Variovorax paradoxus: one gene and its partner. The protein of the gene in region 2 interacts with the protein of the main gene of each other region in a pairwise test. Links are inferred from orthologs where the notes say so. Each region holds a gene or a part of one and is shown on either strand. Other genes may lie near its edges.

Region 1 (14,942 bases), 840 kb from region 2 along the record:
CGCGCTCGACGGCCGCCACCAGTTGCTGCCAGTCGACCAGCCCGCGCGCATGCTGCAGGCCCGCGCCGAGCAGATCGCGTGCGAAATCGAGCGCCTGGCCGCTGCCGAGTTGCGCACCCAGAAACTGCACGCCGGTTTCATTGAGCTGATGCGCCTCGTCGAACACCACCACGCTCACGGTCGGCAGCAGTTCCGCCATGCCGGTCTCGCGGACCGCGAGATCCGCGAAGAACAGATGATGGTTGATCACCACCACGTCGGCCGCCAGCGCCTCGCGCCGCGCCAGGTTGACGTGGCAGGGCTTGAACTGCGGGCACTGCGCACCCAGGCAGTTCTCGCGCGTGGAAGTGATCAGCGGAATGAGCGGCGAGCGCTCGTCCAGCCCCGGCAGCTCGGCCAGGTCGCCGGTTCGCGTGGCCTTGGACCATTGCTCGATCTTGGCGAGCCTCCGCAGGCTGCCGCGTTCGGGCAGCGATGCATCGTGGCGCGCCAGGTCGAGCCGGTGCAGGCACAGATAGCTTGCGCGGCCCTTGAGCAGCGCCGTCCGCACCGGCAGCTCGAGCGCTTCGACCAGGCGCGGCAGGTCGCGGCCGAACAGCTGGTCCTGCAGGGTCTTGGTGGCGGTCGACAGCAGCACGCGTTCGCCGCTCAGCAACGCGGGCACGAGATACGAGAAGGTCTTGCCGACGCCGGTGCCGGCCTCGACCACCAGCACGCCGCCGTCTTCGATGGTGCGCGCCACGGCCAGCGCCATTTCGGTTTGCCCCGAGCGTTCGCGAAACTGCTCGGCGGCGCGGGAAAGCACGCCTCCGTGCGCGAAGGCGTCGCGCACCTTGTCCTCGAGTGTGTCGGTCACGCGGGTTCTCTCGGATCGAGCATGTTTTCGAGCCGCACGATCTGGTCGCGCAGCCCGAGGCGGCGCTTCTTCAGGCGCCGCAGCAGGAGTTCGTCTTGCGGCAAAGCCTCGGCCAAGCGGTCGATGGTGGCATCAAGGTCGGCATGTTCGATGCGCAACTCGATCAATTGGCGGGAAAGGGAGTGGAGATTGGAGTCCAACGTTGGCGATGCGTGCATATTCCGCGCGCTCTCGTGTTCACTCGATAATACGTCCTGACACGAATTCACGAGAAGACAGAAAGCGCGCCGTTGGCGCATTGCGCTCATGACCCTAGGCTTTCGACTTGCCGCCGCCACCGGCCTCCACAAGGGAGACCGCCCCTACCAGCAGGACCAGGTGCTGATGATGAGCCATCCGCGCGTGCCGGGCTGCATGCTGGGCGTCATTGCCGACGGCATGGGCGGGCGCAGCGGCGGGCGCAAGGCGTCCGACCAGGTGCTGATGACGGCGCGCCAGCTCTTCACCCGCTACCACCCCGATCGCGACAGTTCCACGGCAGTGCTGCGGCAGCTGCTGGAAGATGCGCACACGGTCATCAAGCTCACGGCCCTGTCGAGCGAGCAGGAGCCGCACAGCACGCTGGCCGCCTTTCTGATGAACCCCAAGGGCGACTGCGCGTGGATTCACGCGGGCGACTCCCGCATCTATCACTTCCAGGACGGCGAACTCGTCACGCGCACGCGCGACCACTCCTATGTGCAGGTGCTCGTCGACCGCGGCGAAATCAGCGAGGCCCAGGCCAATGTCCACCCCAAGGGGAACATCCTCCTGGGCTGCCTCGGCATGACAACGACCCCACCGCCGATCGAGCCCCACTACATTCCGGCAATGCAGCCCGGCGACCTGCTGATGGCCTGCAGCGACGGGCTCTGGCACTACTTCAGCCCGGAGGAACTGGCGAGCGTGCTGTATGGGGAGCAGCCGCGCGATGCCGTGGAACTCCTCGTGAGCGAGGCGCGCCGCCGCGCCCGCGGCACGGGCGACAACATCTCCATCGCGGTACTGAAGCTCGAGGCGCTTCCCGCGGAAGCCTGAGCGCCGCCGGCCCTCGGCCTCATCCGCTCAACGAGTGGGCGACGAAGCCGGGGATGCCGGCGGCGGAGGCGGCAAAGGCGCCCCGCGCGGCTTGGTACGGTCGGCGTTCTGCCGTTCGCGGCTGGCCCTGTGCTCCGCCGCCTTTTGCTGCTTGCTCTCGAAGCGTTCGACGGCCGCGGGTGCCTCGGCGCGCCGCTGGGCGGCCTTGGCCTGGTCTTCGGCGTGTGCTCTCTGCTTGGCTTCGAGCTCGCGCCGGCGCGCGTCCGCCTCGGCCGCGGTGGCGGCACGGCTCGCCGCATGGTCGGCCGCGCGCTGCTCGCGGTCCTTCTGGGCCTGGCGGGACTCGTCCTGCTTCTCGGGCGCATCTTGCGGACGCTGCGTGGCGGCCTTCTGATCGAGCTTCTCGAGTTCGGCCGCGCCGCGCCGCTGGCGCTCGATGTCGTTGATGGCCGTTTCCTGGCGCTTGATGTGGTCGGTTTCGGTGCGGCGACGCCTGCGGCTGTCGCGCAGGCAATCTTCGACCGCGAACTTCTGGTAGCAGGCCGCGCGCTCCTTCTCGAAGCGCGCGTCGATGGCGGCGCGCTCGGCCGCCAGCCGGCTGCGTTCGGCTTCGAAGTCGGCCGTGCCCGCGGCCGCATTGGACTGCGCCCACAGCGGCAGGCTGCCCAAGGTCATCAGCACGGCGAAAACGATATTTTTCATGTCAGGCGAGTGTCGACGATCCGGCGCTCCAGGGAGAGGAATTCGCTCGATTGCATTTCGGTCAACCTGGAAACCGTTCGCGGAAACTCATGGGCGAGCGGTCCCTCGGTGTACAACGCCTCCGGCGGCACCTCAGCCGACATGATGAGCTTGACGCGGCGGTCGTACAAGACATCGACCAGCCACGTGAAACGGCGTGCTTCGGAAGCCATGCGAACCGGCATGTGCGGCACGTCGGACAGCAGCACGGTGTGAAACTGGCTGGCGATTTCAAGATAGTCGTTTTGCGAGCGGGGCCCGCCGCACAGCGTCTTGAAGTCGAACCAGACCACGCCGCCCGCCTTGCGCCTGGCGCGGATCTCGCGCTGCTCGATGTGCAGGATCGGGTTTTCGTCGGCCGTCTCGGCCAGCTTGTCGAACGCCTTGCGCAATTCTTTCTCTGCGCCCGCATCGTTCGGCGTGAGATACATCCGCAATTGCTCGAGCGTGCGGCGCCGGTAGTCGGTGCCGTTGTCCACGCTCAGCACTTCGAGCTTCTCGTTCAGCAGCGCGATCGCGGGCAGGATGCGGTCGCGATGCAGCCCGCCGGGATACAGGTCGTCGGGCTTGAAATTGGAGGTGGTGACAAAGCCCACGCCGTTCTCGAACAGCGACACCAGCAGGCGATGAAGAATCATCGCGTCGGTGATGTCCGCCACGTGAAACTCGTCGAAGCAGATCAGCTTGTACCGCTTCGATATCCGCAACCCCAGCTCATCGAGCGGGTTGACCGTGCCCTGCAGCTCGCGCAGTTCGCGGTGCACCTCGCGCATGAACTCGTGAAAGTGCAGACGCGTCTTGCGCCGCAGCGGCACGGCGTTGAAGAACAGGTCCATCAGGAAGCTCTTGCCCCGCCCGACGCCGCCATACATGTAGACGCCGCGCGGGAGCTCCGGCCGGTTGATGAACTTCTTCAGCGCGTTGGAGCGCTGGGCCTTGTAGTCGGCCCACTCGCGCGCGCAACGGTCCAGCGCCTCGACGGCGCGCAGTTGCGCGGGATCGCTCTGGAACCCGCGCACCGCGAGTTCCGCCTCGTAGGCCTCTTTGACGCTGGTCAATGGGTCAGAAGTTCAGCGTGCGCTTGTCCACGGCAAGTGCCGCTTCCTTGGTGGCTTCCGACAGCGACGGGTGCGCATGGCAGATGCGCGCGATGTCTTCGGCGCTGGCCTTGAACTCCATGGCCACCACGGCTTCGGAGATCAGTTCGCTGGCCTGCGGGCCGACGATATGCACGCCGAGAATTTCGTCCGTCGTTGCATCGGCCAGGAACTTGACCATGCCGGTCGTGTCGCCCAGCGCGCGTGCGCGGCCGTTCGCGAGGAACGGGAAGGTGCCGGCCTTGTAGGCACGGCCCGCGGCCTTGAGCTGCTGCTCGGTCTGGCCAACCCACGCGATCTCGGGGCTGGTGTAGATCACCCACGGCACGGTGTTGAAGTTGACGTGGCCGTGCTGGCCCGCAATGCGCTCCGCCACGGCAACGCCCTCTTCCTCGGCCTTGTGCGCGAGCATCGGGCCGCGCACCACGTCGCCGATGGCCCACACGTTGGGCAGGCTGGTCTTGCAGTCGTCGTCCACGGCAATGGCGCCGCGCTCGTCGAGCTTGAGACCCACGGCTTCGGCGTTCAGGCCGATGGTGTTGGGCACGCGGCCGATCGAGACGATCAGCTTGTCGACTTCGAGCGTCTGGGCTTCGCCCTTGGCATTGGTCCAGGCAACGCTCACGCCCTTCTTCGACGACTTGATCTCGCCGACCTTGACGCCGAGTTCGATCTTGAGCTTCTGCTTGTCGAAGGCCTTCTTGGCCTCCTTGGCGATCTGCTCGTCGACCGCGCCGAGGAAGGTCGGCAGCGCTTCGAGCACCGTGACTTCAGCGCCCAGGCGGCGCCACACCGAGCCCATCTCGAGGCCGATGACGCCCGAGCCGATCAGGCCCAGCTTCTTGGGCACTGCGCCGATACGCAGTGCGCCGTCGTTCGAGAGGATGTTTTCTTCGTCGAACGGCGTGCCGGGCAATGCGCGGGCATTGGAGCCCGTGGCCAGGATGATGTGCTTGCCGCTGATCGATTCTTCGGCAGCACCCGCCACCTTGATCTCATAGCCGGTTTCGTCAGTCTTCACGAACGAACCGCGGCCATGGAAGAAGCTGATCTTGTTCTTCTTGAACAGGTACAGGATGCCGTCGTTGTTCTGCTTCACGACCTGGTCCTTGCGGGCCAGCATCTTGTCGATGTCCAGGCCAAGGCCCTCCACCTTGATGCCGTGGTCGGCAAAGTGGTGGCCGGCCTGCTCGAAGTGCTCCGACGATTGCAGCAGCGCCTTCGACGGAATGCAGCCCACGTTGGTGCAGGTGCCGCCCGGTGCGGGGCCGCCCTTGCCGTTCTTCCACTCGTCGATACAGGCGACGTTGAAGCCGAGTTGCGCGGCGCGAATGGCGGCGATGTAGCCGCCGGGGCCGCCGCCGATGACGATGACGTCGAATTGTTTGTTTGCCATCTGATCAGTCTCCTCAGATGTCGAACAGGAGGCGCGACGGATCTTCCAGCGCTTCCTTCATGGCGACCAGGCCCAGCACGGCTTCGCGGCCGTCGATGATGCGGTGGTCGTAGCTCATGGCGAGATAGTTCATCGGGCGGACGACGATCTGGCCGTTCTCGACCACGGCGCGGTCCTTGGTGGCGTGCACGCCGAGAATCGCGGACTGGGGCGGGTTGATGATCGGGGTCGAGAGCATCGAGCCGAAGGTGCCGCCGTTCGAGATGGAGAACGTGCCGCCGGTCATCTCTTCGATGCCCAGCTTGCCGTCTTGCGCCTTCTTGCCGTATTCGGCGATCTTCTTCTCGATGTCGGCAAAGCTCATCTGGTCGGCGTTGCGCAGGATGGGCACCACCAGGCCGCGCGGCGAACCGACGGCAATGCCGATGTCGAAATAGCCGTGGTACAGGATGTCGTTGCCGTCGACCGAGGCGTTGATCACCGGGTACTTCTTCAGCGCATGCACCGCGGCCTTCACGAAGAAGCTCATGAAGCCGAGCTTCACGCCGTGTTCCTTGGTGAAGCTGTCCTGGAAGCGCTTGCGCAGTTCCATGACGGGCGCCATGTTCACTTCGTTGAACGTCGTCAGGATGGCGTTGGTCGATTGCGATTGCAACAGGCGCTCGGCAATGCGGGCGCGCAGGCGGCTCATCGGCACGCGCTGCTCGGGGCGTTCACCCAGGTCGGCCGCGCGGGCGGGCGCGGCGACTTGCGGCAGTGCAGGCTTGGCAGCCGGGGCGGCCACGGTGGGCGCGGGCTTGGCACCCGAGGCCACGGCGCCGAGCACGTCGCCCTTGGTGACGCGGCCGTCCTTGCCGGTGCCGGCCACGTCGCCGGTCTTGAGGTTGTTGTCGGCCAGCAGCTTGGCGGCGGCGGGCATGGCGACGTCCGACTTCGAACCGCCGGTGGCGGCAGCAGCAGCGGCCGGTGCAGGTGCTGCGGCGGCCGCCGGGGCGGCAGCGGATGCTGCTGCAGGTGCGGCGGCCGCGCCCTTGCCTTCGGTGTCGATCCTGGCGATCAGCTGCTCGGCCACCACGGTGGCGCCATCGGGCTGCACGATTTCGGCCAGCACGCCGGCCGAGGGCGCCGGCACTTCCAGCACGACCTTGTCGGTTTCGATCTCGATCAGGATTTCATCGACGGCGACGGCTTCGCCGGCTTTCTTCTTCCAGGTGAGCATGGTGGCTTCGGCCACGGATTCGGAAAGCTGGGGGACTTTGACTTCTACGATAGACATTTGGAGTGTGCTCCGTTTTGTTCTTGAGGGTGTTCGTGTGAAAAGAGGCTTTTGATTACTTGGTCAGCACGAAGCCCTTGAGCTTGCCAAACGCGCCATCGACGAGCGCCTTCTGCTGTTCCTGGTGCAGGTGCGAGTAGCCCACCGCCGGCGACGCCGAAGCGGCGCGGCCGGAGTAGCCGAGCTTCTGGCCTTCCTGCATGTTTTCGTGGATGTAGTGCTGCACGAAGAACCAGGCGCCCTGGTTCTGCGGTTCGTCCTGACACCAGACCACGTCGACGAGGTTGGGGTACTTCTTGACCTCGGCGGCAAACGCCTTGTGCGGGAACGGATAGAGCTGCTCGACGCGGATGATGGCCACGTCTTCGTCGCCACGCTCCTCGCGCTTCTTGAACAGGTCGTAGTAGACCTTGCCCGAGCAGGCGACCAGTCGCTTGACCTTCTCGGCCTTCAGACCCTTGCTGTCCGGAATGACCGTCTGGAAGCTGCCCTTGGTGAACTCGGACAGCGGCGAGGTCGCATCCTTGTTGCGCAGCAGCGACTTCGGCGTGAGGATGATCAGCGGCTTGCGCAGGTTGCGCACCATCTGGCGACGCAGCACGTGGAAGATCTGGCTGGCGGTGGTCGGCTGCACCACTTGCATGTTGGCGTCGGCGCTCAGCTGCATGAAGCGCTCCAGGCGTGCCGAGCTGTGCTCGGGGCCTTGGCCCTCGTAGCCGTGCGGCAGCATCATGGTCAGGCCGTTGACGCGGCCCCACTTCACTTCGCCCGAAGCGATGAACTGGTCGATCACCACTTGCGCACCGTTCACGAAGTCGCCGAACTGGGCTTCCCAGATGACGAGCGTGTTCGGGTCGTTCGAGGCGTAGCCGTATTCGAACGCGAGCACGGCTTCTTCCGACAGGATGGAGTCGATGACGACGAACGGCGCCTGGTTTTCAGCCACGTTCTGCAGCGGCGTGAAGGTGCCGGTGTCGAACTTCTCGCGGTTCTGGTCGTGCAGCACGGCGTGGCGGTGCGTGAACGTGCCACGGCCCGAGTCTTCGCCCGACAGGCGGACCGGATAGCCGCTGGCCACCAGCGAGGCAAAGGCCATGTGCTCGCCCATGCCCCAGTCGACGTTCACGTCGCCGCGGCCCATGGCGGCGCGGTCGTCCAGCACCTTCTTCACGAGCGGGTGCACCGTGAAGCCGGCCGGCACCGTGGTGATCTTCTCGGCCAGGCGCTTCCACTCGCTGGACGGAATGGCGGTGTCGCCGGCGTCGGTCCACTTCTTGTTGAGGTAGGGGCTCCAGTCGACCGCGTACTTGCTCTTGAAGTTGGTGAGCACCGGGTCGATGGTGTTCTTGCCTTCGTCGAAGGCGGCGCGCTGCGCCTTGACCATGTCGTCGCCGAGCGTGTCGCCGAGACCCTGCGTCGCCAGCTTGTCCGCGTACAGCTTGCGCGTGCCGGGGTGCTGGGCGATCTTCTTGTACATCAGCGGCTGGGTGAGCGAAGGGGTGTCCTGCTCGTTATGGCCCAGCTTGCGGAAGCAGACGATGTCGACCACCACGTCTTTCTGGAACTCCATGCGGAATTCAAGGGCGAGCTGGGTGGCGAGCACCACGGCTTCGGGGTCGTCGCCGTTCACGTGCAGCACCGGTGCTTCGATCATCTTGACGATGTCCGAGCAGTACAGCGTCGAGCGGCTGTCGCGCGGGTCGCTGGTGGTGAAACCGATCTGGTTGTTGATGACGATGTGAACCGTGCCGCCCGTGAAGTAGCCGCGCGTTTCGGCCAGCGCCAGCGTTTCCATGACGACGCCCTGGCCTGCGAAGGCCGCGTCGCCGTGCACGAGCACGGGCAGCACCTGCTTGCCCTGCGGGTCGGCGCGGCGGTCCATGCGCGAGCGCACGGAGCCTTCGACCACGGGGTTCACAATTTCGAGGTGCGAGGGGTTGAACGCCAGGCTCAGGTGCACCGGGCCGCCGGGGGTGGTCACGTCCGAGCTGAAGCCCTGGTGGTACTTGACGTCGCCGCTCGGCAGGTCTTCGGGGGCGGTGTGGTCGAACTCGGCGAACAGGTCGGCCGGCAACTTGCCCAGCGAGTTGACCAGCACGTTCAGGCGGCCGCGGTGGGCCATGCCGATCACGATTTCCTGCACGCCCTTGATGCCGGCCTGGTTGATGAGTTCGTCCATCGAGACGATGAAGCTCTCGCCGCCTTCGAGCGAGAAGCGCTTCTGGCCGACGTACTTGGTGTGCAGGAAGCGCTCGAGGCCTTCGGCCGCGGTGAGGCGGTTCAGCACGTGCTTTTTCTGTTCGGCCGTCAGCTGCGGGTTGGTGCGCGCGCTTTCGATCTTCTGCTGCCACCAGCGCTTGTGGTTCTGGTCGGTGGTGTACATGTACTCGACGCCGATGGTGCCGCAGTACGTTTCACGCAAGGCATTGAGCAGGTCGCGCAGCGACATGGTCTCCTTGCCGAAGAAGGTGTTGCTGGTGTTGAACACCGTCTCGAGATCGGCATCGGTGAAGCCGTAGAACGAGGGCTCGAGTTCCGGAATGGCCGGGCGCTCGGCGCGCTTCAGGGGGTCGAGGTCGGCCCAGCGGGCGCCGACGTTGCGGTAGGCGGCAATCAGCTGCTGGACGGCGGTGCGCTTGCGGCCGAGCTCGGAATCGGCGCCGCTGGCCTGAACCACCTTGGTCGTGCCCTGTTTGGCGCGTTCGGCAAAGGCGTTGATGACGGGCTGGTGCGGCACGTCACGGGTGTTGGAGCCGTCGACCGCGGGGACGTTCTGCAGCGCATCGAAATACGAGCGCCAGTTGTCAGGCACGCTGCCCGGGTTGGCAAGGTAGTTTTCGTACATCTCCTCGACATAGGGCGCATTGCCGCCGAAGAGGTAGGTGTTGCCCTGATAGGCGGTGTACGCCGAGGGCGTAGAAGAATCGCTCATGTTCCGCTGACCTTCGCTTCCCTGAAGGAAGCACTAGCTGGTTAAGAAAACCTTCCGCGACACGGCTGAACCGGTTGGCGGATGCGACTGTGGCTGGGGAAGGGCCTGAGTACCTTGGCATTGTGCCACGTCGAACATATGACGGCTCGGCGCCACATCGCAAGATTGCCCCTTGCTCATTCAGGCGGAAGAAAGTAACTGTTTGATCTGCTGCAGCGTGGCGGGGTCGTCGAGGGTGGTCAGGTCGCCCGGATCCCGCTGCTCGCACACGGCCTGGATGGCGCGTCGCAGCAACTTGCCGCTGCGGGTCTTGGGCAGCCCGTTCACGAAGCGAACGCGCACCGGCCGCGCCAGTGCGCCGAGCTGGTCGGCCACGACTTTCATGATCTCGCCCTCCAGCTTCAGCGCCATATCGGCGTCGATGACTGCCCCGCCGTCCCTGGGCACGACGAAGGCCATTGCGACCTGGCCCTTGAGCGCATCCGCCACGCCGACGACCGCCACCTCGGCCACGCCGGCGTGGCCTGAGATGCATTCTTCGATCTCGCGCGTACCGAGGCGGTGGCCCGCCACGTTGATGACATCGTCGGTACGGCCGAGGATGTAGAAGTAGCCGTCCTCGTCGCGAATACCCCAGTCGAAGGTCGAATAGACCATCTTGCCGGGCACGGTCTTCCAGTAGGTATCGACGAAGCGCGCATCGTCCTTCCACACCGTTTGCATGAAGCCCGGCGGCGTCGGGCCCTCGATCACGACCACGCCCTTCTCGTTGGCGCCTGTCAGCTCCTCGCCCGTGGCTTCGTGCAGGATCTTCACGCGAAAGCCGTACATCGGCACGCCGGGGCTGCCGAATTTGCTGGGCTTGCTCTCGACGCCATTGGCAATGGTGATGATCGGCCAGCCCGATTCGGTCTGCCAGTAGTTGTCGATGATCGGCACGCCCAGCCCCTCGCCGATCCAGCGCGCGGTGGGCTCGTCGAGCGGCTCGCCCGCCAGGAACAGCGCGCGCAGGCTCGACAGGTCGTATTTCCTGAGCAGCGCCGGATCCTGCTTCTTGAGCACGCGCACGGCCGTGGGTGCGCTGAACATCACCGTCACCTTGTACTTCTCGACCAGGCGCCACCAGATACCGCCGTCGGGCTGCTTGTCGAGGCCTTGCGTGGGCAGGCCCTCATACATCAGGGTGGCCATGCCGGCAATCAGCGGCCCGTAGACGATGTAGCTGTGGCCCACCACCCAGCCGATGTCGCTGGTCGAGAAATAGGTTTCGCCGGGCCGTCCGCCGAAGATGTGCTGCATGCTGGCGGCCAGCGCCACCGCATAGCCGCCTACATCGCGCTGCACGCCCTTGGGCTTGCCGGTGGTGCCGCTCGTGTAGATGGTGTAGCTGATGTCGGTCGCGGCCAGCCAGGCGCAAGGCACTTCGGTGTCGAGGTGCTTCCGGCTCAACTCGGCAGCCAGGTGGTCGCGGCCCGCGGTCAGCGCCATCGGCGCCAGGCCGCGGTCGGTCAGGAGCACCGCCGGCGGCTTGTGCTTCGAAAGCCGGATGGCCTCGTCGAGCAAGGGCTTGTACGCAATGACCTTGCCGCCGCGCGAGCCGGCATCGGCGCTCACCACCACCTTGGGCTCGGCATCCTCGATGCGCGTGGCCAGCGAGCCGCTCGCAAAACCGCCGAAGACCACGCAATGGATCGCGCCGATCCGCGCGCAGGCCAGCATCGCGAATGCGGCCTCCGGAATCATCGGCATATAGATGAGCACGCGGTCGCCCTTCCCGACGCCCAGCTCGATCAGACTGGCCGCGGTGCGCTGTACCTCGGCATGGAGTTCGCGGAAGCTGTAGGTTTTTTCAGTGCCGGTTTCGGTCGAGACAAAGATCAGCGCCGCTTGATCGCCGCGCGCGGCCAGATGCCGGTCCACGGCGTTGTGGCACAGATTGGTGGTGCCATCCACGAACCAGCGGGCAAATGGCGGCCGGCTGGCATCCAGCACTTGAGCCGGCGGCGTCTGCCAATCGATCAGCCGGGCCTGCTCGGCCCAGAATGCCTCGGGCGCATCGACCGATTGGCGATAGAACTCTTCATAGCGGCTCATCTGCGATGTCTCCTTGTTATGGAAATCAGCCCCGGCGATCAGCGCCGCCCAAAACTGAATTCATAATTATGGAGATCGATTTTGCAGCAAGCTGACGGGCCGGACAATCAGGTTTCGCCCGCGTCAGTCCGGCTCCGGCCTCGCCCAGGGGCCTGGTTGCAATACCCTATCGAACGATCTTCAGCAACTCGTCGAACGCGGGGTGCTCGGCCGTGCGCAGCCATTCGAAGCCGACCATCTCGGTGGTCACCAGCTCGGCGCCGGCGCCGGCCAGCCGGTCGAAGGCAGCGTCGCGGTTGCGCTCGGCGCGGGAGCTGCAGGCGTCGGTCACCACCCACACCTCGAATTCGTCTTCCAGGAGATCGAGTGCGGTCTGCAGCAGGCACACGTGCGCCTCGCAGCCGGCAATCACGATGGTGTTGCGCTCTTCGGCCGCGGCGGCGGGCTTCTGCAGGTGCTTCGGCAGGCTGCGGGCGTTGCCCTGCGGTGCCTTGGGCGGCACGCGCAGCCACTCGCCAAGGCCTTCCTCCATGCCGCTGAAATGCATCTTGGGCAAGGTTCGCTTGTACAGCGCACGAATGTCGGGCACGGTCTCGCCGAGCTTCGACGGGTTGTGCTCGGTGCCCCAGACCGGCACTTCGAACAGGCGCGCCATCTTGCCCAGGCGCACGGCGTTCTGCGCCACGGCATCGGCCTCGAAGATCGCAGGCATCAGCCGCGCCTGGTAGTCGACCAGCACGAGTTGGGATTGCGAGGCGTCGAGCAGCATGAACTGATTCTTTCAGATGAAAATTGATTGAGCTAGACCGTACCACCGAAAAGCCGTGCATCTAGACTCCGGCGGATGCGGATCTTTTCGACGCGGCACCCGCCGGCCGGGCGCCATTTCCCGGCCCTGAGCCTGTGCGCGGCGCTTCTGGTCGCCGGCTGCGGCGGCCTGCGCACGGCCAAGGCACCGCTGGAAAGCACGCTCGAAAAGAGCACCTGCACATCGAACGCCGACACGCTGCTGGTGCTGCTGCCCGGCGCGCATTCGCACCCGGACGAATTCACGCGCGAGGGTTTCATCACGGCACTGAACGACAACAGGCTCGCGGTGGACGTGATGCGGGTCGATGCGCACCTGGGTTACTACAACGACAAGACCATCCTCGACCGCCTGAGCGCGGACGTGATGGCGCCGGCACGCAGCAGGGGCTACAAGTCGATCTGGATCGCCGGCATCTCGGTCGGGGGTTTCGGCGGGCTGCTCTATGCGCAAACCCGCCCCGGCGAGTTGGCCGGCCTCGTCGCCATCGCGCCCTATCTCGGAGAACGCGCGCTCAGCCTGGACATCGCCAATGCGGGAGGCCTGGCCCGCTGGACCGGGCCGCTGGGCGACCCGCCTGGCAGCGACTTGCGAACGCCGAACGAGACCCAGCTGTGGCAATGGCTGCGCGGTTATGTCGGCACCACCGCCACCTTCGGTGCGCGCCCGCCGCTCTACCTGGGCTACGGCCTCGACGACCGCTTTGCCTTCAGCCATCGGCTGCTGGCGGCGGCGCTGCCCGCAGACCGTGTGTTCACGACCGAAGGCGGCCATGACTGGCCCGAGTGGATGCGGCTCTGGCGCCGCATGCTGCCCACGCTACCTCTGCCGGGCTGCCCCGGCTGAAGAGCGAACTCAGTTCGGCCGCAGGCGCAGCAGCTTGCCCTCGGATTCGTCGGTCAGCACGTACAGCCAACCGTCGGGGCCCTGCTTCACATCGCGAATGCGTGCCCTGCCGTCGGCCAGCAGCTTGTGCTCGGCGACAACCTTGCCGTCCTTCAACTCGATACGGTCGAGATAGCCGAACTTGAGCGATCCAACGAACAGATTGCCCTTCCACCCCGCGCCATAGCGGTCGCTGCTCAGAAAGGCCATGCCCGACGGGGCAATCGACGGCACCCAATAGTGCAGCGGCTGCTCCATGCCCTCCTTGGCCGTGATGCCGTCGCCGATCTTGCCGCCGCCATAGTTCTCACCATAGGTAATCACCGGCCAGCCGTAGTTGCGGCCGGCCTGCGGGACATTGATTTCGTCGCCGCCTTGCGGACCATGCTCCGTCATCCAGAAACGGCCGTCGGGCGCAAGCGCCGCGCCCTGGCCATTGCGATGGCCGTAACTCCAGATTTCGGGCAGCGCACCCGCCTTGCCGACGAACGGGTTGTCCTTGGGCACGGTGCCATCCTTGGCGATGCGCACGACCTTCCCCAGATGGCTATCGAGCTTCTGCGCATCTTCCTTGCGGCTGAACCGGTCACCCAGCGTGAGAAACAGATTGCCATCGCGCGCCTCGACGATGCGGCAGCCGAAGTGATTGCGGCTGGCCACCTTGGGCTGCTGGCTGAAGATGATCCGCAGGTTCTCCAGCCTCGCACCGTCTTCGGAGAGCTGCGCGCGAGCCAGCGCAGTGCCGTTGGCGGAGCCCCCGGCCTCGGGTTCGGAAAAGCAGAAATACAGCGTGCGGTTCTTTTCGAAGGCCGAATCGGCCAGCACGTCGAGCAAGCCGCCCTGGCCGCCTGCCGCGATGGCGGGCAGTCCGGAGACCGGCGCGCCGATCTTTCCATCCGCAGCGATCACCCGCAAACGACCCGGTCGCTCGGTCACCACGAAACGGCCGCCCGGCAGAAAGGTCAGCCCCCAAGGGTTCTCGAGGCCGGACGAAATGGTTTCGGAACGCGTTTGCGCCATTGCAACGCTGCCGAACACCAGGCCGGCAACACCACATGCAAGACGGAAGTTCGCTCGGATTCGCAGGTTCATGTCTTTTCCGGAGAGTTGGAGGCATCTTGGCTGGAAATAGCGCCGAGATCCAGCCCGTTTGCCGATTCACCCTGCGGATGGATGTCCATTCGCAGGCAATCGCTTATGGTTCATAAAGGTCCACCGTTACATTTTTTCTTGGGCTAAATCGAAAAATATCAACTAAATCAACCATTTGCAGATACATTCGGCAATTCGGATGAGGTTGACATAACCGTGCGTCATCAATATCCTACGCGCCATGCGTTTTTTCGTCCTACCCGCTTCCCTCCTGTTTGCCGTCGCCGTCCAGGCCGCTCCTCAACAGGACCGAACCGATGACGAACTGGCTCGCTTGCTTGCCGACAAGGGTCTGATCGGGCAACTCCAGCAGGTCCGTCAAACCGTCACCGAACGAACTTCCGACCTGGTGGTCACTGCCATCGGCTTCCTCGGCGTGCCCTACCGCCGCGGCGGCAACTCGGCGGAGTCCGGCTTCGATTGCAGCGGCTTCGTTCGCGCCATGTACAACCAGACGGTCGGCCACCTGCTTCCGCGCCGCGCCGAAGAGCAGGCAGCCGCCACCGAGAAGATCGACCGCAGCCAGCTCAAGCCTGGTGATCTCGTTTTCTTCAACACCATGCGCCGTGCCTTCAGCCATGTCGGCATCTACGTCGGCGAAGGCAAGTTCATCCATTCGCCGCGCACA
Region 2 (14,490 bases):
CGACTCCTCGAAGGGTCGGTAGCGCTGCTCGACCGGAAAGGTGCGGCCCGACACCATGATGGTCGGCGCCGGCCCCTTGGCCGAGGCAAAGTGCTGCGCAAAGCGCTCGGCGTCGATGGTGGCCGAGGTCACGATGACCTTCAGGTCGGGCCGGCGCGGAAGAATCTCGCGCAGGTAGCCCAGCAGGAAGTCGATGTTCAGCGAGCGCTCGTGCGCCTCGTCGATGATCAGCGTGTCGTAGGCCTTGAGCAGCGGATCGGTCTGCGTCTCGGCCAGCAGGATGCCGTCGGTCATGAGCTTGACCGAGGCGTCGCGGCTCAGCCGGTCCTGGAAGCGCACCTTGAAGCCGACCACGTCGCCCAGCGGCGTTTTCAATTCTTCGGCGATGCGCTTGGCCACCGAGCTTGCGGCAATGCGCCGCGGCTGCGTATGCCCGATGAGCCGGCCCTTGCCCGGCGGCGCATTGAGCTTGCCGCGGCCGAGCGCGAGCGCGATCTTCGGCAGCTGGGTGGTCTTGCCCGAGCCCGTTTCGCCGCAGACGATCACCACCTGGTGCGCCTCGATGGCGGCCATGATTTCGTCGCGCCGGCCGGAGACGGGGAGCGATTCGGGAAAGTCGATGCGCAAGGGAGCGGAAGGTGTCGTGGTCGTCAAGGGAAAAGCTGTTCGGGAAGGCGCGGCAGGCAAACCGTCGATTATCGACGCGCCGCACTGTTGGTGCCAACGGCGCCGGCAACAACCGCAACATCGGCCTGCGCAGGCCGCCGCCCCGAGATCACGATGGCCCGACCCGCACGAATCGTCCCTCAAGAATGCACAATCACGCCCCATGTCCACCGTTTTCAACTTCACCTTCGTGCCCTGGTTCCGCTCGGTCGCGCCCTACATCCACACGCACCGTGGCAAGACTTTCGTGGTCGCGCTGGCGGGTGAGGCGATCGCGGCGGGCAAGCTGCAGAACATTGCGCAAGACCTGGCGCTGATCCAGAGCATGGGCGTCAAGATCGTGCTGGTGCACGGCTTCCGCCCGCAGGTCAACGAGCAGCTCGCCGCCAAGGGGCACGAGGCGCGCTATTCGCACGGCATCCGCATCACCGACGAGGTGGCGCTCGATTCGGCCCAGGAAGCCGCCGGCCAGCTGCGCTACGAGATCGAAGCGGCCTTCAGCCAGGGCCTGCCGAACACGCCGATGGCCGGTTCGACGGTGCGCGTGATTTCGGGCAACTTCATCACGGCGCGGCCCATCGGCGTGGTCGACGGCGTGGACTTCAAGCATTCGGGCCTGGTGCGCAAGGTCGATGCGGTGGGCATCCGCCGCACGCTCGATTTCGGTGCCATGGTGCTGATGTCGCCGTTCGGCTTCTCGCCCACCGGCGAGGCCTTCAACCTGACGATGGAAGAAGTCGCCACCAGCGTGGCCATTTCGATCCAGGCCGACAAGCTGATCTTCCTGACGGAAATTCCGGGCATCCGCATCGACAGCGAGCTGCCCGAGAGCGAAGACAACCCCATCGATACCGAGCTGCCGCTCGCCGCGGCCGAGAAGCTGCTGGCGTCGCTGCCGGCGCCGCAGCGGCCGACCGACACGGCCTTTTACCTGCAGCACTGCGTCAAAGCCTGCAAGGGCGGCGTGGAGCGCAACCACATCCTGCCGTTTGCTCTGGACGGCGCGCTGCTGCTCGAGGTGTATGTGCACGACGGCGTCGGCACCATGGTGATCGACGAGAAGCTCGAAAGCCTGCGTGAAGCCACGGTCGACGACATCGGCGGCATCCTGCAGCTGATCGAGCCGTTCGAGCGCGACGGCACGCTGGTGAAGCGCGACCGCACCGAAATCGAGCGCGACGTGGGCCACTACACGGTCATCGAGCATGACGGCGTGATCTTCGGCTGCGCGGCGCTCTACCCCTACCCCGAGGCAAAGACCGCCGAGATGGCCGCGCTGACCGTCTCGCCCCAGTCGCAATCGCAAGGCGACGGCGAGCGCATCCTCAAGCGCATCGAGCACCGCGCCAAGGCGATGGGGCTCGAAAGCATCTTCGTGCTCACCACGCGCACCATGCACTGGTTCCTCAAGCGCGGCTTCCAGCAGGTCAACCCCGACTGGCTGCCCGAAGCCCGCAAGCGCAAGTACAACTGGGACCGCAAGAGCCAGGTGCTGGTCAAGAAAATCTGAACCCCTGACCCTATAAGGAAGCCCGCCGCCATGACGCTCGCCACCGCCCTGCTGTTCTCCATCGTGGCGCTGGCCGCCATCGCCACGCCCGGGCCAACCGTGCTGCTGGCACTGAGCAACGGCTCGCGACGCGGCGTGCGCGGTGCGCTGCCGGGCATCCTGGGGGCCGTGCTGTCCGACTTCGTGCTGGTCGGCGCGGTGGCGCTGGGCCTGGGCGCGCTGCTGGCCGCCTCGGAGTTCTGGTTCTCCATGCTCAAGTGGGTGGGCGCCGTGTACCTCGCCTGGCTGGGCATTCGCATGCTGCGCTCCAAGGGCGGCAGCTTCGACGCGCCGCGCGCCGATGCTGGCGAGCCCGTTGCGGGCATGCCCAAGGAAGGCCGCAAGGTTTTTCTCAAGTCGTTCCTGGTCGCGGTGACCAACCCCAAGGGCTACCTGTTCTGCTCGGCGCTGATGCCGCAGTTCATCGACCCGGCGGCCGCCCAAGGCATGCAGTACGCCATCATCTCCGTGCTGTTCGCGTCGCTCGATGCAGCCGTCATGCTGGTCTATGCCTTCGTCGGCGCGCGGGCAATGCGACTGCTGACAGCCGCCGCCGCCCGCTGGATCGACCGCACCTGCGGCGCGATGCTGCTGGCGCTGGCCGGCTCGCTGGCGTTCTACCGGCGCAGCGGGACCTGAGCGGCCGGCGACCTGTCGCCGATAATCGCTCTCCATGAATCCCCTGCTTTCCAAGCTTCAGCCCTACCCCTTCGAGCGGCTGCGGCTCTTGTTCGAGGGCGTCACGCCCAACCCCGATTTCGCGCCCGTCAGCCTGGGCATCGGCGAGCCCAAGCACGCCACGCCCGAGTTCATCAAGGAGGCGCTGGCGGCCAGCATGGCCACGCTGGCGGCCTACCCCGCCACGGCCGGCAACCTGAAGCTGCGCACCGCTTTTACCGATTGGCTGCAGCGCCGCTACGCACTGCGACTGGATCCGGCCACGCAGGTGCTGCCGGTCAACGGCTCGCGCGAGGCGCTGTTCTCATTGGCGCAAACGGTGGTCGACGCCAGCAAATCCCCCGCGCCGATCGTGGTTTCGCCCAATCCGTTCTATCAAATCTACGAAGGCGCGGCCCTGCTCTCGGGCGCCGAGCCGTACTACGTGCCGAGCGTGCCGTCGCGCAATTTCGCGGTCGACTGGGACAGCGTGCCAAAGGCCGTCTGGGAACGCACGCAACTGGTGTTCGTCTGCTCGCCCGGCAACCCGACCGGCGCCGTGATGGCGCAGGACGAATGGAAGAAACTCTTTGCGTTGTCCGATCGCTTCGGTTTCGTGATTGCGGCCGACGAGTGCTACAGCGAGATCTACTTCCGCGAGGAGCCTCCGCTCAGCGGGCTGGAAGCCGCCGCCAAGCTGGGCCGAAGCGACTTCAGGAACCTGATTGCGCTCACCTCGCTGTCCAAGCGCAGCAATGTGCCGGGCCTGCGCAGCGGTTTCGTGGCGGGCGACGCCGCCATCATCAAGAGCTTTCTGCTCTACCGCACCTACCACGGCAGCGCCATGAGCGGCACCGTGGCCGCCGCCAGCATCGCGGCCTGGGGCGATGAAACCCACGTGATCGAGAACCGCGCCAAGTACCGCGCCAAGTTCGCCGCCGTGACGCCCCTGCTCGAACCGGTGCTCGACGTGCGCCTGCCCGATGCCAGCTTCTACCTCTGGGCGGGGGTGCCCGAAGTGTGGGCTGGCGACGACGAATCCTTCGCCCGCGCGCTCTACGCTCAATACAATGTTACGGTTTTGCCGGGGAGCTATCTGGCGCGCGACACGGCGCACAGCCCCAACCCCGGCCGCGGACGGATTCGCATGGCGCTGGTGGCCGAAACGGCCGAATGCGTGGAAGCCGCCGAACGCATCGTCCGCTTCGTCCGATCCGGCGCAAAAGGCCAGCGCTGAACCGCTGCTTTTCCGGCCCCTATTTTTTACCCGAGACTCTCTCCATGACCCAGCAACTGCAACAGATCATCGACGCCGCGTGGGAAGACCGCGCCAATGTCTCGCCCACCGCCGCCTCGGCCGAAGTGCGCGACGCCGTCGAGCATGTGATTTCCGAACTCAACAACGGCAAGCTGCGCGTTGCCACGCGCGAAAGCGTCGGCAAGTGGACGGTGCACCAGTGGATCAAGAAGGCCGTGCTGCTGTCGTTCCGCCTGAAGGACAACGAGCAGATCCAGGCCGGCTCGCTGGGCTTCTATGACAAGGTGCCGACCAAGTTCTCGCACCTGTCGGCCGGCGAGCTGAAGGAATCGGGCGTTCGCATCGTGCCCCCGGCCGTCGCACGCCGCGGCAGCTACATCGCCAAGGGCGCGATCCTCATGCCCTCCTACGTGAACATCGGCGCCTATGTGGGCGAAGGCACCATGGTCGACACCTGGGCCACCGTGGGTTCGTGCGCGCAGATCGGCGCCAACGTGCACCTCTCGGGCGGCGTCGGCATCGGCGGCGTGCTCGAGCCGCTGCAGGCCGGCCCGACCATCATCGAAGACAACTGCTTCATCGGCGCCCGCTCGGAAGTGGTCGAAGGCGTGGTGATCGAGGAAAACTCCGTGCTCGGCATGGGCGTGTACATCGGCCAGAGCACCCCGATCTTCAACCGCGACACCGGAGAGACCTTGTTCGGCCGCGTGCCGTCCGGCAGTGTCGTCATCAGCGGCAACCTGCCCAAGAAGACCAAGTCGGGCCAGGACTACAGCACCTACGCGGCGATCATCGTCAAGACGGTCGATGCGCAAACGCGCTCCAAGACCAGCCTGAACGACCTGCTGCGCGACTGATCGACAGGCCCCTGCCTTTGTCCCGTTAGAAAACAACAGCACCCGAGGAGAGAGACCGATGAACATGATGGAGCGAATTCTTCGTTTGATGGCCGAGCGCAAGGCCTCCGACATCTACCTCTCGGCCCACTCCCCGGTGCTGATCCGCATGAACGGCACCTGCGTGCCGATCAACGCGCAGGTGCTTCCCGCCACCGCGCCGCTCGCGCTGCTGGCCGAAGTGGTGCCCGAAGCCCGCATCCAGGAACTGGAAAGAACGGGCGAACTCAACATGGCCGTGATGCTCGAGGGCGCCGGCAACTACCGCATCAGCGCCATGCGCCAGCGCGGCAGCTATGCGGTGGTGGTGCGGCACATCGCCTCGACCATTCCGAGCTTTGCCGACCTGAACCTGCCCGACATTCTCAAGACGCTGATCATGGAGAAGCGCGGCCTGATCCTGATGGTCGGCGCCACCGGCGCGGGCAAGACCACCACGCTGGCTTCGATGCTCGACTACCGCAACGAGCACGCCACGGGCCACATCCTCACGGTGGAAGAACCCATCGAGTTCACCTACACCAACAAGAAGTCGCTGGTGAACCAGCGCGACGTGGGCAGCGACACCGAGTCGCTGCAGGTTGCGCTCAAGAACGCGCTGCGCCAGGCGCCCGACGTGATCCAGATCGGCGAAATCCGCGACCGCGAAACCATGACCGCGGCCATTGCCTATGCGCAATCGGGCCACCTGTGCGTCGCCACGCTGCATGCCAACAACAGCTACCGCGCGCTCAACCGCATCCTGAGCTTCTTCCCGGTCGAGGTGCGCCCCACGCTGCTGGGCGACCTGGGCTCGGCCCTGCGCGCCGTCGTGTCGCAGCGGCTGCTGCGCACGCCCACCGGCGGCCGCGTGCCGGCGCTCGAGGTCATGCTCAACACGGCCCTGGTGGCCGAGCTGATCGAAAAAGGCGATTTCTCCGCGGTCAAGGAAGCCATGGAGCAGTCGATGGCCGAAGGCTCGCAGACCTTCGAGGAAGACATTGCCCGGCTCATCACCGAAGAGCGCGTGACGCGCGAAGAAGGCTTGGCCCAGTCCGACTCGCCGACCAACCTGATGTGGCGGCTGCAAAACCGCGCCGCGCCCAAGCCGAAGGTGGACGACCGCCACCTGACGGACCAGGTCGACGAGCCCACCTTCACCGACATCACGCTCGACGTGAAGTTCTGACCGACCCAGCCCCCTGGCTTTTTATCTGATGTCCCGTACGCTCCAGCTCGCCGAACAACTCATCTCGCGCCCCTCCGTCACTCCCGAGGACGCGGGTTGCCAGCAGATCATCGGCGAACGGCTGGCGCCACTGGGCTTCACGCTCGAAACCATCGAGAGCGGTCCGGACGACTTTCGTGTGACCAACCTGTGGGCGGTGCGCCGCCCCGCAGGCGCCGCGGCAACCAAGACGCTGGTGTTTGCAGGCCACACCGACGTGGTGCCCACCGGCCCGATCGAGCAATGGACCAGCCATCCGTTCACGCCCACGCACCGGGGCGGCAAGCTCTACGGCCGCGGCGCGTGCGACATGAAGGCCTCGGTTGCCGCCTTCGTGGTGTCGATCGAAGAGTTCCTCAAGGCCACGCCCGACCCGAAGCTCACGCTCGCGCTGCTGCTCACCAGCGATGAAGAAGGCCCGGGTGTCGACGGCACCGTCATCGTCTGCAACGCACTGGCCGCGCGCGGCGAAGTCATCGACTATTGCATCGTCGGCGAGCCCACCGCCGTCCAGCGCTGCGGCGACATGATCAAGAACGGCCGCCGCGGCACCATGAGCGGCAAGCTCACGGTCAACGGCGTGCAAGGGCACATCGCCTATCCGCACCTCGCCAACAACCCCGTGCACTCGGTGGCGCCTGCGCTGGCCGAACTCGTGACCATCAACGCGGCCGGCGGCTGGGACGCGGGCAGTGCCTGGTTCCAGCCGACCAGCTGGCAGATCAGCAATTTTCACTCGGGCACCGGCGCGAGCAACGTGATTCCGGGTAGCGCGGTCATCGATTTCAACTTCCGCTTCTCAACCGAATCGACGCCCGAGTCATTGCAAAAGCGCGTGCATGCGGTGCTCGATGCACACGGCGTCGACTACTCGCTGGCCTGGACCATCGGCGGCCTGCCCTTTCTCACGACACCGGGCGAACTGGTGGCGTCGGTGCAGGCGGCCATTGCCGATGAAACCGGCATCGCCACCGAGCTCTCGACCAGCGGCGGCACCAGCGACGCGCGCTTCATCGCCAAGATCTGCAAGCAGGTGGTCGAGCTCGGCCCGGTCAACGCCAGCATCCACAAGATCGACGAACACATCGACGTGGCCGAGATCGAGACGCTGAAGAACATCTACAAGCGCACGCTGGAGCGGCTCGAAGCGTCGCTGGCCCGATGAGCGCCGCGCCGGGCCGCCCCAAGCAAGCTCGCACCGCAGCGCGAAGCGCGGAGGTTATTCAATGAGCACGGTCATCGAACTGATCGAAGCCGGCGCCAAGCGGCTGGAAGAAGCCGGCGTCGCGTTCGGCCACGGCACCGCCAACGCGTTCGACGAAGCGGCATGGCTCGTGCTGTGGCGCCTGAAGCTGCCGCTCGACGACATCGATGCGGCGGCCGATACACCCGTTTCGCCGGCCGACGCCGACAAGGTCGCAGCACTGCTGGACGAGCGCATCGCCACCCGCAAGCCTGCGGCGTATCTCACCAAGGAAGCCTGGCTGCAGGGCGTGCCGTTCTACGTGGACGAGCGCGCCATCGTGCCGCGCAGTTTCATCGCCGAGCTGATTGCCGACGGCAGCATCGACTACTGGCTCGGCGAGCACACGCAGCGCGTGCTCGACCTGTGCACCGGCAATGGCAGCCTCGCCGTGCTCGCGGCCATGACCTATCCGGACATCACGGTGGATGCCGCCGATCTGTCGACCCCGGCGCTCGAGGTGGCCGCGATCAACGTCACCCGGCACCAGCTGGACGCCCGCGTCAGGCTCATCGAATCCGACGGCCTGGCCAACCTGCCCGGCCCCTACGACCTGGTGCTGTGCAACCCGCCCTACGTGAACAGCGCGAGCATGGCCGCGCTGCCCGCCGAATACCTCGCCGAGCCCGAACTGGCGCTGGCCGGCGGCGCCGACGGCATGGACTTCGTCCGCCGGTTATTCGCCGATGCGCCTTCCCGCATGAGCGAGCAGGCGGTGCTGGTGCTTGAAATCGGCAATGAGCGCGACCACTTCGAGGCCGCCTTCCCGCAGCTCGAAGTCGTGTGGCTGGAAACCTCCGCAGGCGAAGACCAGGTCTTGCTCGTGACCCGAACCGCACTGCTCGCGGGCGCCGGCGCGCGTTAGCTGCGACCGCCCAGTCCTTTCTCCCCTTCCGCCGCTTTCTCGCAGCCAAGGCTGCGGCGCTCCTTTTATCGGGGCGGCGTCCCCATTTGCCCCTTCGCGCCAAGCCGCCACGGGCCGGGCGGGATAATCGCCCCTACGGTTCCTATTTCATGATTACTCTCAAAAACGTCATTCTTCGCCGCAGCGCCAAGGTTCTGCTCGACGGCGCCACCGTCACCATCAACCCCGGGGAAAAGGTCGGCCTCGTGGGCCGCAACGGCGCCGGCAAGTCGACCCTGTTCGCGCTCTTCAACGGCTCGCTGCACGAAGACGGCGGCGACTTCTACGTGCCCAAGCAATGGCGCATGGCGCAGGTGGCGCAGGACATGCCAGAAACCGAGGAATCGGCCACCGACTTCGTGGTCGGCGGCGACACCCGACTCGCCGAACTGCGCGCCACGCTCGCGGCCATCGAGGCTGCCTATGCCGAGAACCCCGATGACCCGGACATTGGCATGGAACTGGCCCACGCCTACACCGACCTGGCCGATGCCGGCGAGCACGACGCCGTGCCGCGAGCACAGGCGCTGGTCCTCGGCCTCGGCTTCAAGTCGCACGAGCTCGACGAGCCGGTCAACAGCTTCTCGGGCGGCTGGCGCATGCGCCTGCAGCTGGCCCGCGCGCTGATGTGCCCGAGCGACCTGCTGCTGCTCGACGAACCCACCAACCACCTGGACCTGGACGCGCTCGTCTGGCTCGAAGCCTGGCTGCAGAAGTACGCCGGCACCATGATCGTCATCAGCCACGACCGCGAGTTTCTCGACGCCGTGACCGACGTGACGCTGCACATCGCCAACGCCCAGCTCACGCGCTACGGCGGCAACTACAGCAAGTTCGAAGACATGCGCGCCCTGCAGATGGAGCAGCAGCAGGTCGCGTTCTCCAAGCAGCAGGACAAGATCGCCCACCTGCAGAAGTTCATCGACCGCTTCAAGGCCAAGGCCAGCAAGGCCAAGCAGGCGCAAAGCCGGGTCAAGGCGCTGGAGCGCATGGAACGGGTCGCGCCGCTGCTGGCCGAGGCCGACTTCACCTTCGAGTTCAAGGAGCCGGGCAACATCCCGAACCCGATGCTCTCGATCGGCAACGCGAGCTTCGGCTACGAGATCGAGAACGAAGAACCCAAGACCATCCTGCGCGGCGTGAGCCGCTCGGTGCTGGCGGGCCAACGCATCGGCATCCTGGGCGCCAACGGCCAGGGCAAGTCGACGCTGGTGAAGACCATCGCGCGCGAAATGGGCGCGCTGGCCGGCGAAGTCACGGAGGGCAAGGGCCTCAACATCGGCTACTTCGCGCAGCAGGAACTCGACGTTCTGCGACCGCAGGACAACCCGCTCGAACACATGGTGCGCATGGCGCGCGAGCTGGGCAGCAACGTCAAGGAAGCGACCGGCGAGCAGGCGCTGCGCGGCTTCCTCGGCAGCTTCAACTTCAGCGGCGACATGGTGAAGCAGCCCGTGGGCACCATGAGCGGCGGCGAAAAAGCCCGCCTCGTGCTCGCGATGATGGTCTGGCAGCGGCCCAACCTGCTGCTGCTCGACGAGCCCACCAACCACCTGGACCTTGCCACGCGCGAGGCCCTGGCCGTGGCGCTCAATGAATTCGAAGGCACGCTGATGCTCGTGAGCCACGACCGTGCGCTGCTGCGCTCGGTGTGCGACGAGTTCTGGCTCGTCGGCCGCGGCGTGGTCGCCGACTTCGACGGCGACCTCGACGACTACCAGCGCTACCTGCTCGACGAAGCCAAGCGGCTGCGCGAAGAAGCCAAGATCGCCGTGCGCGAGGCGGCCAACGCAGCCGCGCCTGTTGCAGTTGCAGCCGTGCCTGCGCCCGCCCCTGCGTCCAGCGAACCCGCGACCGCGAACAAGAACCCGCAGCAGCGCAAGCAGGATGCCCAGGGCCGCCAGCAACGCAGCGACCAGGCCAAGCCGATCAAGCGCGAGATCGCGCAAATCGACGAACGCCTGGCCGCGGCCGGCACCGAACGCACCGCGCTCGAGGCACGCCTGGCCCAGCCCCTTCCGCCCGCCGAGATTGCCGATGCGGGCAAGCGGCTGAAAGCCCTCAACGATGAAATCGGCCGCCTCGAAGAGCGCTGGCTGGCCCTGTCGGACCAGCTCGAGGCCTTGGCGGCCTGAACCCGCAAAGGAGACATGCCGCATGCCGTCCGCCATCGAACTGGCCCGGGGTGACGAAAAGCTGATTGCGGCGGTCCACCGCAGCCGCCGGCTGATCGGACGCAAGGCGCTGATGGCCGCGGCCGCCAGTGCCATTCCGCTTCCCGGCATCGACTGGGCGGCCGATGCGGCCCTGCTCTCGCGGCTGGTGCCGCAGATCAGCGCCGAGTTCGGCCTTTCGGTCACGCAGGTGGAAAAGCTCGCGCCGCACCAGCGCGAGCGCATCCAGAAGGCAGCCACCACGGTCGGCGCGTTGCTGGTCGGCCGGCTCGTGACGCGCGATTTGCTGATCAGGCTCGCCCGGCACGCCGGCGTGAAGCTCACGGCCAAGCAGGCGGCCAAGTACGTGCCGATTGCCGGGCAGATCGTTTCCGCCGCGCTCGGCTATGCAGCCTTGCGCGCCTTGGGCGAACAGCACATCAAGGACTGCGTGCGCGTCAGCGCGACCCTCGCCTTATTGCCTCCCGAACCGCCCGCGCCCGCCTGAACGCGCAGTCGTCGAACAGCGCAATGCTCACGCAGGCGGCGGTCACCAGGCCGGAAATCGCCAAGCCGCCCAGGCCATAGTCGCGCAGGCGAAATCCGTAGAACAGCGCAGCGGCCGACAGCAGCGCCAAGAGCGCGCAGAGCGCGCGGTCGACCCACAGGCCTCCAATCGGCTTTTGCGTCGGCGTTGCGGCCTTCGGCGCCAGCACCAGCTTGCGTGGTTTCATGGCAAATACTCCCTTTCAACTATTCTAAAGTCCAAGTTGAATATTCGCCTGCGCTTAAATCTGCGCCCATGGAGACTATTGCAGCGCGTGCACTGGCAGCACGCAAATACGCCAAGATGACCCAGAAGCAGGCGGAAGCCGCTTCGGGCGTCAAGCAGTCGAACATTTCCAAGATTGAACGCGGCGACACCGGCCGATCGATGGGCCTGCTCGCCCTGGCACGCGCTTATCGCGTCGACCCCAACTGGCTCGACACCGGCGACGGCCCGGCTCCGTGGGACAAGGTGCAGGTACGCCCGGCGCGCGACAACGCCAACGAACCTCCTGGCCCCTACCGGGTCACGCGCACGCCGCCGTCGAGCCCTTCGTTCAGCCCGGGCACGCCCGGCACGGTACCGCTCATTGCCTGGACGCAGGCTGCATCCTGGAACAGCGCCGCGCGGGAAGCGATTCAGGCCGAGCGGTGGATTCCGTGCGTGGCGCATCACAGCGCCGGCAACACCTACGCGCTGCGCGTGCGCGGCGACAGCATGACCGCGCCGAGCGGGCACATGAAGAGCTATCCCGCGGAATCGATCATCTTCGTCGACACGCTGCAAACAACGCCCGCCGATGGCGAACGCGTCATCGCCAGGCTCGAGGCGAGCAACGAGGTCACGTTCAAGGTCTTCAAGGAAGAAGACGGCCGCCGCTGGCTGCTGCCGTTGAACCCCAAGCACGAGCCCATCCGCATGGCATTCACCGTGCTTGGCACCGTCGTCGGCAAGTGGGAAGACGAGGATTGAGGGATCCAGTTTCAAGTCAGGTTGCATGCAGGTTCACAAGACATAGTCAAGGCTCTTTCTCCCTGTGGCCTGCACCCTCTCTGATCCTCCCTCCTCCAGCAGGTCACTTTCCAGCCCGCCCTAGCGCGGGCTGTTTTTTTGCTCCGATGCACCCGTCTCGCGCCATGCCGAAACACGCTAGCTGCTAGCGCGTTTTTGCACTCGCCGCGTGCTCGAATTTTGCGCAAGATACGGCGCTATGCAAACAGGACGCACCGCGATCGCCAGCACCATGGACAAGGACTGGCTTTGTTTTCACCCCGCGCCATCGAAGCCGCGCTTCACTCCGCCGCCGGGTGCGGTGGACGCGCACTGCCACGTCTTCGGTCCCGCTGCCGCGTTCCCTTATGCGCCGGAACGCAAATACACGCCGTGCGACGCGTCGAAGGAACAGCTGTTCGCGCTGCGCGATCTGCTGGGCTTCGAGCGCAACGTGATCGTGCAGGCGACCTGCCACGGCAACGACAACCGCGCCCTGCTCGACGCCATTGCGCATGCCGACGGGCGCGCGCGCGGCGTGGCCTCGGTCGCGCCGGGCGTGAGCGACGCCGAACTTCGCCTCTTGCACGAAGCCGGCGTGCGCGGCGTGCGCTTCAACTTTCTCAAGCGGCTGGCCGACTTCACGCCGCGCGAGGTGCTGATGAACATCGCCGAGCGCATTGCGCCGCTGGGCTGGCACGTGGTCGTGTATTTCGAAGCGCAGGACCTGCCCGAACTGTGGGACTTCTTCACCCGCTTGCCGACCACCGTGGTGGTCGACCACATGGGCCGGCCCGACGTGCGCCAGCCGGTCGACGGACCGCAGTTCGAGCGCTTCGTGCGGCTGTTGCGCGAGCATTCGAATGTCTGGTCGAAGGTGAGCTGCCCCGAGCGCCTGTCGCTCTCCGGTCCGCCCGCTTACGACGACGTCGTTCCTTTCGCGCGCCGCCTGGTCGAGGAGTTTCCGGACCGCGTGCTGTGGGGCAGCGACTGGCCGCATCCCAACCTCAAGACGCACATGCCCGACGACGGCACGCTGGTCGACATGATTCCCCGCATCGCGCCGACGGAAGAACTTCAGCGCAAGTTGCTGGTGGACAACCCGATGCGGCTGTACTGGGCATAGCGTCCGAGGTGCCTAAGGCGCGGGCAGCCCCTAGACTCCGCTCCATGGATCTCAAGCAGCTGGAGTACTTCGTTCACGTCGCCGAGCTGGGGAGCTTCACCCGGGCTTCGATCGTGATCGACGTCGCACAGCCCGCGCTCAGCCGGCAGGTGCGCCAGCTCGAAGTGGAGCTGAGACAAAACCTTCTGACACGCAACGGCCGCGGCGTGACTCTCACCGACGCAGGCAAGCTGCTGCTGGACCACGCCAGGGGCATCCTGCATCAGATCGAACGCGCCAAGGAAGACCTCGGCCTGTTGCGCGGTGCGCTGGCCGGCCGCGTTGCGGTCGGGTTGCCGCCCAGCATCGCGAAGCGCATCGCCGTGCCTTTGACCCGCGCCTTCCGCCAGCAGCTTCCCGATGCCAGCCTGTCGATCACCGAAGCGCTTTCAAGCGCTCTGCAGGAATCGGTGACCGCCGGCCGCATCGACCTGGCGCTGCTCTACAACCCGGCACCTTCCGCGGACATCGACAGCGTCGTCATCCTGGAAGAAGACCTGTACCTGGTCGGGCCGGCGCAGCCCGGCGGCAAGACCGGCGAAGCGGTTTCGTTGCGCGACGTGGCTTCGGCGCCGCTCGTGATCCCGACAAAGCCCAATTCGATTCGCATGCTGGTCGAAGCGGAGATGGCGAACATCGGATGCCGGCCCTCCATCTCGATGGAGATCGACGGGGTTGCAGCCATCCTCGACCTGGTGATCGAAGGCATGGGACTGGCTGTGCTGTCTTCGAACGCCATTCTTACCGCGCCCCGTCCGGAGGCTTTTGCCATCCGCCGGATCGAGAGCCCGCCGCTGCGCAGCCGGCTCGCCCTTGCGCTGAGCTCTCAACGGCCGACCACCCTCACCCAGCAAGCCGTGCTCACGCTGATCCGCGAGGTGGTGACCCAGACGATGAGCAACCCACCGTCGCCCGCCAGGCCCGGCACCACCTGACGGCCGGCCGGACGCTCACTGCTTCGGAATGCCGGCCAGGCGAATCACCTCGGACCAGCGCTGGATCTCGTCCCGCAGAAGGTCCGCCTGCTGCTGCGCGGTGCTCCCCTGCGCCTCGACGCCGAGCTGGCGCAGCCGCTCCTTGACCTCCGGCGCGGCGAGTGCTGCGTTGGCCTCCTTGTTGAGCCGGGCAATGACAGCGGGCGGCGTCTTCGCCGGCACCGCAAGCGCATTCCAGGACGCCACCCTGAAGTTGGGCGTGCCGCTTTCCGCGACGGTCGGCGTGTCGGGCAGCGCGAACGACCGCTTCGCGCCCATGA

The links.
Region 1: the proteins of QFZ42_RS12445 (region 2) and QFZ42_RS08385 interact in binary tests that used the Escherichia coli proteins (3 or more experiments, as listed by UniProt). The link is inferred for Variovorax paradoxus from one-to-one orthologs.

What each region holds. Positions count from the first base shown.
Region 1 is NZ_JAUSXG010000001.1:1,806,918-1,821,859, reverse strand. The notes cover bases 6,299-9,694. They hold QFZ42_RS08385 (2-oxoglutarate dehydrogenase E1 component), read right to left. Parts: upstream 9,376-9,694; coding sequence 6,499-9,375; downstream 6,299-6,498. Other genes in these bases: QFZ42_RS08380 (propionate--CoA ligase), read right to left, coding at 9,556-9,694; odhB (2-oxoglutarate dehydrogenase complex dihydrolipoyllysine-residue succinyltransferase), read right to left, coding at 6,299-6,443. In the rest of the region: QFZ42_RS08420 (ATP-dependent DNA helicase), read right to left, coding at 1-856; QFZ42_RS08415 (DUF465 domain-containing protein), read right to left, coding at 853-1,056; QFZ42_RS08410 (PP2C family protein-serine/threonine phosphatase), read left to right, coding at 1,163-1,933; QFZ42_RS08405 (hypothetical protein), read right to left, coding at 1,961-2,635; cell division protein ZapE, read right to left, coding at 2,632-3,732; lpdA (dihydrolipoyl dehydrogenase), read right to left, coding at 3,737-5,167; more of odhB, read right to left, coding at 5,181-6,298; more of QFZ42_RS08380, read right to left, coding at 9,695-11,508; QFZ42_RS08375 (isochorismatase family protein), read right to left, coding at 11,636-12,238; QFZ42_RS08370 (alpha/beta fold hydrolase), read left to right, coding at 12,314-13,123; QFZ42_RS08365 (PQQ-dependent sugar dehydrogenase), read right to left, coding at 13,133-14,182; QFZ42_RS08360 (C40 family peptidase), read left to right, coding at 14,496-14,942. UniProt on the Escherichia coli protein: E1 component of the 2-oxoglutarate dehydrogenase (OGDH) complex which catalyzes the decarboxylation of 2-oxoglutarate, the first step in the conversion of 2-oxoglutarate to succinyl-CoA and CO(2).
Region 2 is NZ_JAUSXG010000001.1:2,648,386-2,662,875, forward strand. What follows is about bases 8,059-11,002. They hold QFZ42_RS12445 (ABC-F family ATP-binding cassette domain-containing protein), read left to right. Parts: upstream 8,059-8,490; coding sequence 8,491-10,515; downstream 10,516-11,002. Other genes in these bases: prmB (50S ribosomal protein L3 N(5)-glutamine methyltransferase), read left to right, coding at 8,059-8,341; QFZ42_RS12450 (hypothetical protein), read left to right, coding at 10,538-11,002; QFZ42_RS12455 (hypothetical protein), read right to left, coding at 10,992-11,002. Outside these bases: ATP-dependent RNA helicase HrpA, read right to left, coding at 1-573; argA (amino-acid N-acetyltransferase), read left to right, coding at 830-2,176; QFZ42_RS12415 (LysE family translocator), read left to right, coding at 2,207-2,854; dapC (succinyldiaminopimelate transaminase), read left to right, coding at 2,889-4,109; dapD (2,3,4,5-tetrahydropyridine-2,6-dicarboxylate N-succinyltransferase), read left to right, coding at 4,154-4,987; QFZ42_RS12430 (PilT/PilU family type 4a pilus ATPase), read left to right, coding at 5,046-6,194; dapE (succinyl-diaminopimelate desuccinylase), read left to right, coding at 6,223-7,398; more of prmB, read left to right, coding at 7,460-8,058; more of QFZ42_RS12450, read left to right, coding at 11,003-11,041; more of QFZ42_RS12455, read right to left, coding at 11,003-11,267; QFZ42_RS12460 (helix-turn-helix domain-containing protein), read left to right, coding at 11,336-12,052; QFZ42_RS12465 (amidohydrolase family protein), read left to right, coding at 12,324-13,196; QFZ42_RS12470 (LysR substrate-binding domain-containing protein), read left to right, coding at 13,241-14,170; QFZ42_RS12475 (tripartite tricarboxylate transporter substrate binding protein), read right to left, coding at 14,186-14,490. UniProt on the Escherichia coli protein: Genetic data indicate it may be involved in ribosome assembly or function.